One region of the Plantactinospora sp. B5E13 genome, then DNA from elsewhere that is predicted to be linked to it. Evidence: predicted binding sites of a transcription regulator. Region 1 holds the regulator's gene; each other region holds the start of a gene.

Region 1 (2,197 bases):
GGGTGCGGTGCCGGCGCCGGAACAGGTCGTGCAGAGCACCGCGGTGTCGACGGTGATCGGCGCCTCCACCCCGAACGCGGTCTCGTGCAGGTCGAGTTCCAGCCGGAGGATGGCGTCGGCGCCGGGCCGGGTACGCGGTCGCGGCCCCCGGGAACCACCGGCGGCCCCGAAGAACGCGTCCATGATGTCCTGGAAGCCGACGAAGGGACCACCGGCACCGCCCGGTCCGGGGGCTCCGCCGCCGCCCGGCGCGAGCGGGTCCCCGCCGAGGTCGACGATCTGCCGCTTCTGGTCGTCGGAGAGGACCTCGTACGCGGCGTTGATCTCCTTGAACTTCTCGTGTGCCTCCGGGTCCGGATTCACATCCGGGTGGTACTGCCGCGCCAGCTTGCGGTAGGCACGCTTGATCTCGTCGTCGGAGGCGTCCCGGCTGACGCCGAGAATCCCGTAGTAGTCCCTGGCCACTGCGTTCCGTGTCCTCATGTCTGTCTCGCGTTACCGTCCGCCGGTCGTCAGCTGAGCCTTGGTGGTCAGTTCTGCGCAAGGTGTGGGTGGGTCAGTTCTGCGCCAGCACGTCGCCGACGTAGCGTGCCACGGCCCGCACCGTGGCGATGGTGCCCGGGTAGTCCATCCTGGTCGGTCCCAACACGCCGAGCCCACCGACGATGGTGGCCCCTGGCCCGTAGCCGGTGCTGACCACCGAGGTGGCCCGCAGGTTGTCGATCTCGTTCTCGTCGCCGATGCGTACCTGGAGGGTGTTCGGTTCGACCTCGCCAATCAGCTTGAGCAGGATGACCTCCTCCTCCAGCGCCTCCAGGATCGGACGCAGCGAGCCCTGGAAGTCCAGCAGGCCGCCCCGGGCGAGGTTGGCGGTGCCGGCCAGGGCGATCCGTTCCTCGTGCCGTTCGACAAGGGTCTCGAGCAGGACGCTGGCGAGGGTGGCCATCGCCGACCGCAGCGCCGGGGGCGCCTCCTCGACCAGTGCCTGGACCAGGGGCGGGGTGTCGACGAGCCGCTTGCCACCGAGCCGCTCGTTGACCAGGCGCCGCAGGTCGATCACGTCGTCCGCGCTGGCCGGCGCGGGCAACTCGACGAGGCGCTGCTCCACCCGACCGGTGTCGGCGATCATGACGAGCATCAGGCGGGTGGTGGAGATGGGTACGAGTTCGAGGTGGCGTACCGAGGACCGGGCGAGGCTCGGGTACTGCACGACCGCGACCTGCCGGGTCAACTGGGCGAGCAGCCGTACGGTGCGGTGCACCACGTCGTCGAGGTCGACCGCGCCGACCAGGAAACGCTCGATCGCCCGACGCTCGGCCGGGGTGAGCGGCTTCACCCGGGAGAGCCGGTCGACGAAGAGCCGGTATCCCCGGTCGGTGGGCACCCGGCCGGCGCTGGTGTGCGGCTGCCGGATGTAGCCCTCCTCCTCCAGCACGGCCATGTCGTTACGGACGGTGGCTGGAGACACCCCGAGCTGGTGGCGTTCGACCAGGGCCTTGCTGCCGACCGGCTCCTGGGTGGCGACGTAGTCCTCCACGATCGCGCGCAGCACGTCGAGCTTGCGGTCGTCGAGACCCATCCTCACCTCCCTGCGACGTCCCGGCCCCGGCTGCCGACACGACCGGGGCGACCACACGGTCGGGCCACGGATACACCTTGGCACTCGACCGTATCGAGTGCCAGTCTACGACCACGGCGCAGGAGACGCGATGATCGTCTGGATGGGCGCCGCGATCCGGGCCTCCCGCGCCTGCCGATCCCGGACCACCTGCTTGTTGGCACACCCTACCCTGGCCGGGCCAGCCGGTACGGTCGACTATTGTCCAGTTTCAATCGCCAGGGGGCGTCTGGCGCCGTTTGGACGGTGCACCTACCGTGACCCCCATGACTGAACCACCTCGCCCTCCCGGAGAGTACGGCTCGCACAATCCGTACGACGCGCCGGGCACTCCCCCGCCCACCTCCGGTGGCGGCTACCCCCCGCCGACCTCGGGTGGCGGCGCCTATCCCCCGCCCACCTCGGGTGGCGGCTACCCGCCGCCCACCTCGGGTGGCGGCTACCCGCCGCCCACCTCGGGTGGCGGCTACCCGCCGCCCACCTCGGGTGGCGGCGCCTACCCGCCGCCCGGTGGCTACCCGCCCCCTGGCGGCTACCCGCCGCCCGGCGGTTACCCACCCCCTGGTGGTTACCCGCCGC
Region 2 (2,197 bases), on a different contig from region 1:
GCCGGGCCTGTTCAGGCTGCAGAGCCAGGTAGAGGGCACCCTCCTCGGGAACCAGGACGTCGAGCACCAGGGCACGGCCGGCGACCAGCAGTGGTTTCGCCGCAGCCCGTCCGGGCTCCGGCACGGCCGCCAGCAGGTCCACCCGAACTCCTGGTCGGGTCACGGCCAGTGCCGCCGGCTCGGCGAGTCGGATGGGCACGCCGACCGCCCCGGCCGGCACCGGCAGGGCCGGCTCTCGTTCGTCCGGCGTCGTGTCGCGCCGAGGTTGCCCGTCTCCTGTTCCGTCGGCCCCGCCGCCGGGCGGACGTGCCGAGCCGGAGCGACCAGCCGACGGCCCGCCGGCCGACGTGGCGCCAGTCGACGGGCCGCCAGCCAACGGGCCGGCCGGGCCGGGTGAGCCAGGCACTCCGCTCGGCTCCCGGGCGACACAGTCCGGCGCGCCCAGCTGGACCACGCCGAACGCGACGAACAGCAGGACGGCGGCGAGTGCCCACCGGAGGGTGGAACCGCCGGTCAGCCGGGGCGGCCAGCGGCTCGGGCGCAGGCTGGCGTCGCCTTCGGTGTCCGTACGGTCGAGCGCCACGACGTGCCTCCCTCGGTTGGCGACGCCGACATCGATTGGCGTCGTCCGATGGTCTGCACGTTAGGTGGGAACGGCTTCAGTCGGAGGCCGGAGAACGGCGACCTGTGGACAACCCGAGGGTCTGTGGATAACCCGGACGGTAGTACGGGCAGGTCAGGCCGCGCTGCTGCTCGCGGAGGTCGTCGTCGACTTGCTCCCGGAACCGGTCGAGCTGGCTGCGGTGCCGCCGGAGCCGCCGCTGCTGCCGTTGGTCGAGCCGGACGTACCGCTGGCGGCGCTCGCACCACCGTCGCCGGAGCCGGCCGAACCCGACGCGCTCTTGGTGCTCTCCGACTTGGCCGTGGTGGCGCCGTTCGAGCCGTTGGTCCGGGAATCGGTCCGGTAGAAGCCGGAGCCCTTGAAGACGATCCCGACGGAGTTGAACATCTTGCGCAGCCGACCCTGGCACGCCGGGCACTCGGTCAGCGGCTCGTCGGTGAAGGACTGCACCGCTTCGAGCTGGTGGCCGCACTCGGTGCAAGCGTACTGGTAGGTGGGCACTGTCCCCTCCGGATCTTGCAAGCCTGTTGGCACTCGACGTATCCGAGTGCCAATGGTGCGGCATCCTACCCACTTTCGTCCAGCCGAAGTGGCGGGGGCGACGGTCAACCGGACGACAGGGGCCGAACCCCACCGGTCGGGGTGATCGCGGCCCGTACCGGACGATCGTGACGGTCAGCCGGCACGGTCTCGAGTAACTCGCCGTCGTGGAGCAGGGCCACCGTCAGGACCGCCGCGTCGACCCGGGCCAGTGCCCGGTCGTACGACCCGCCGCCCCGGCCCAGCCGTAACCCGGCCCGGTCGACGGCCAGCGCCGGCACCACCACCAGGTCCGCGCCGGCGACGGCGGTGGTGCCGAGGCGCCCCGTACGTGGCTCACGTAACCCCCGTCCGGCGGCGACCAGGGAGCCCGGCCCGTCGTACGGGGCCCAGTCCAGGTCCAGGTCGGGACGGAGCACCGGCAGCAGGAGCTGCCCCGTCGACCCGAGTGCGGCGGCCAGCACCTCCGGCAGTTCCGGCCCGCCGGGCTCGCTGCCGACCGGTACGTACCCGGTGACCCGCCCGGGGCGTACCCGGCGGACCAGGGCGACCAGCGCGGCCTGGAGCCGTTCGGCGGCGGCCCGCCGGTCGGCCGGCGACAGTTCCCGGCGCCGGGCGAGCAGCCGGGCTCGCACCTCGACCTTCGCCCGCTCGACCTCATCCGAAAAATCCGGCACGTAACACTCCTGCGGCGACACCGGTTAATCACTGCGGTGGGGTCAGCATCGCAGCATCGGATACGGAGCTTCCGGGGGGACGAGTGACGCTGCGCGGACGGTTGACCACCGCGTTCCTCGCGATCGTGCTCGGACCGGTGCTGCTCGGTGCGCTGTTCGTGGCCGGCACCGTCGCCTCGGTGAGCCGGCACCAGGTCGAGGAGCGACTCAACCTGGCCGCGACGACGGTCCGCACCTCGATCAACGCGCTCTGCCAGCAACTGCACGCCACAGCGGGTGCGGTCGCGCTGCTCGGCGATCCGACGAGCCGGTCCGGTACGGCCCTGCAGATGGTCGACCGAGGGCTGGCCGACGCGGT
Region 3 (2,197 bases), on a different contig from region 1:
CCGGGGCGACCTTGAAGACCGTCCGGGGCACCCGTTCGGCGAGCCCGAGCAGGAAGTCCCAGGGCGGCGAGTAGGCGGCCGGGTCGAAGACCCGGCGACCGGTGCCGGCCCGGCGTCGGGCCGGGTCGCAGAAGACCGCGTCGACCGGGTCGCCGCCGAACCGGGTGGCGCCGAACCGGGTGGCGCCGAACCGGGTGACGTCGAACTGGGTGACGTCGAACCGGGTGGCGTCGCCGGTGGTGACCGTGAACCGGTCGGCCACCCCGGTCGCCTCGGCGTTCGCGGCGGCCATCGCCGCGGTCAACGGGTCGGCCTCCACGCCGTACACCCGGATGCCGGTCCGGGCGGCGGCGATGGCGTCCGCGCCGAGACCGCAACCGACGTCGACCATGGTGCGGACCCCGGCGGCGCGTAACCGGGCGGCGCGGCGTGCCGCGACCGGGCCCCGGGTGGCCTGTTCCAGCCCGGCCCGGGTGAAGTACATCCCGGCGGCGTCCGGTCCGAACTTGCCGACCGCCCGGCGGCGCAGCTCGGCCTGGGTGAGCGCGGCGGCGGCCAGGCCGGCGGGGACGCCGGCGGCCCGCAGCGTGGCCGCCGCGAGCAGCGGATCACCGTCGGTCAGTTTCGCCGCCGTGGCCAGCGCGGTCTCCCCGTCCGGGGTACGCAGGGCAGCCAGCAGGTCGAGATCCACCGGCTCATTGTGGCGGTCCGGCCCTGGCGGGTGCCCCACCGGAGTGTGTCGGGTTGGCACTCTCCTTGACGGAGTGCTAGTTGCCGGCATAACCTCCGGTTAGCACTCTCAAGCCGAGGGTGCCAGTTTCCGGGCTCCGGTCCGGAGGCTGAACGCCAGGCGGACCGGCACCCGCGACGACGGACCCGCCCGGTGGCATGTGGCAGATCAACGCCGGTCGGCGTGCCGACCGGCACAGAAACCAAGTACCCCAGGAGGGTATGCCCGTGACTACCGCGACCAAGGTTGCGATCAAGCCGCTCGAGGACCGGATCCTGGTCCAGGCGAACGAGGCTGAGACGACCACGGCGTCGGGCATCGTGATCCCCGACACCGCCAAGGAGAAGCCGCAGGAGGGCACCGTCCTCGCTGTCGGCCCGGGCCGCGTCGACGACAAGGGCAACCGGATCCCGGTTGACGTCAAGGTCGGCGACACGGTCATCTACTCGAAGTACGGCGGCACCGAGGTCAAGTACGCCGGCGAGGAGTACCTGGTGCTCTCCGCCCGCGACGTCCTCGCCGTCATCGAGAAGTGATCTGACCGATCCAGTGACGCTGCCCCGGACCGGCCCCGCCGGGCCGGGGCAGCGCTGCGTGAAGGGACTTTGTTAACAGATGGCGAAGATCCTGAGCTTCTCGGACGACGCCCGGCACCTGCTCGAGCACGGTGTCAACACGCTCGCGGACACGGTCAAGGTCACTCTCGGCCCGCGCGGGCGCAACGTCGTCCTGGACAAGAAGTTCGGTGCTCCGACGATCACCAACGACGGCGTGACCATCGCCAAGGAGATCGAACTCAGCAACCCGTACGAGAACCTCGGCGCGCAGCTGGTCAAGGAGGTGGCGACGAAGACCAACGACGTCGCCGGCGACGGGACCACCACCGCGACCGTGCTCGCCCAGGCGCTGGTCCGGGAGGGCCTGCGCAACGTCGCGGCCGGTGCCGGCCCGGCCTCGCTCAAGCGGGGCATCGACGCGGCCGCCGCGAAGGTCTCCGAGGCGCTGCTGGAGAAGGCGGTCGAGGTCGGCGGCCGGGAGTCGGTGGCGAACGTCGCCACCATCTCCGCCCAGGACGCCACCATCGGCAACCTGATCGCCGAGGCGATGGAGAAGGTCGGCCGGGACGGTGTGATCACCGTCGAGGAGGGCTCCACCCTCGCCACCGAGCTGGAGGTCACCGAAGGCCTGCAGTTCGACAAGGGCTTCATCTCGCCGAACTTCGTCACCGACACGGAGGCGCAGGAGGCGGTCCTCGACGAGCCGTACATCCTGATCACCACCCAGAAGATCTCCTCGATCGAAGAGCTGCTGCCGCTGCTGGAGAAGGTCGTCCAGACCGGCAAGCCGCTGCTGATCGTCGCCGAGGACGTCGAGGGCCAGGCGCTCTCCACCCTGGTGGTCAACTCGATCCGCAAGACCCTGAAGGTCTGCGCGGTGAAGGCGCCCGGCTTCGGTGACCGCCGCAAG

Evidence for each region. The regulator HrcA, encoded in region 1, represses chaperone genes, less so after heat shock. The targets are predictions, from matches to a motif close to GGTTNGCACNCTCNNNNNGAGNGTGCNAACC.
Region 2: a site for HrcA is predicted at 1,148-1,178, ahead of ABGB05_RS03930 (FmdB family zinc ribbon protein). Genes of this name have one in related genera too.
Region 3: a site for HrcA is predicted at 789-819, ahead of groES (co-chaperone GroES). Genes of this name have one in related genera too.

What each region holds. Positions count from the first base shown of each region.
Region 1 is NZ_JBDPLT010000014.1:152,949-155,145, forward strand. It holds gene dnaJ (molecular chaperone DnaJ) at 1-465, opposite strand, end outside; gene hrcA (heat-inducible transcriptional repressor HrcA) at 557-1,579, opposite strand; gene ABGB05_RS15695 (DUF4870 domain-containing protein) at 1,885-2,197, shown strand, end outside.
Region 2 is NZ_JBDPLT010000003.1:59,305-61,501, reverse strand. It holds gene ABGB05_RS03935 (flagellar biosynthesis protein FlgA) at 1-583, opposite strand, end outside; gene ABGB05_RS03930 (FmdB family zinc ribbon protein) at 737-1,123, opposite strand; gene ABGB05_RS03925 (5-formyltetrahydrofolate cyclo-ligase) at 1,228-1,839, opposite strand; gene ABGB05_RS03920 (diguanylate cyclase) at 1,923-2,197, shown strand, end outside.
Region 3 is NZ_JBDPLT010000010.1:152,507-154,703, forward strand. It holds gene ABGB05_RS12310 (class I SAM-dependent methyltransferase) at 1-691, opposite strand, end outside; gene groES (co-chaperone GroES) at 952-1,266, shown strand; gene groL (chaperonin GroEL) at 1,346-2,197, shown strand, end outside.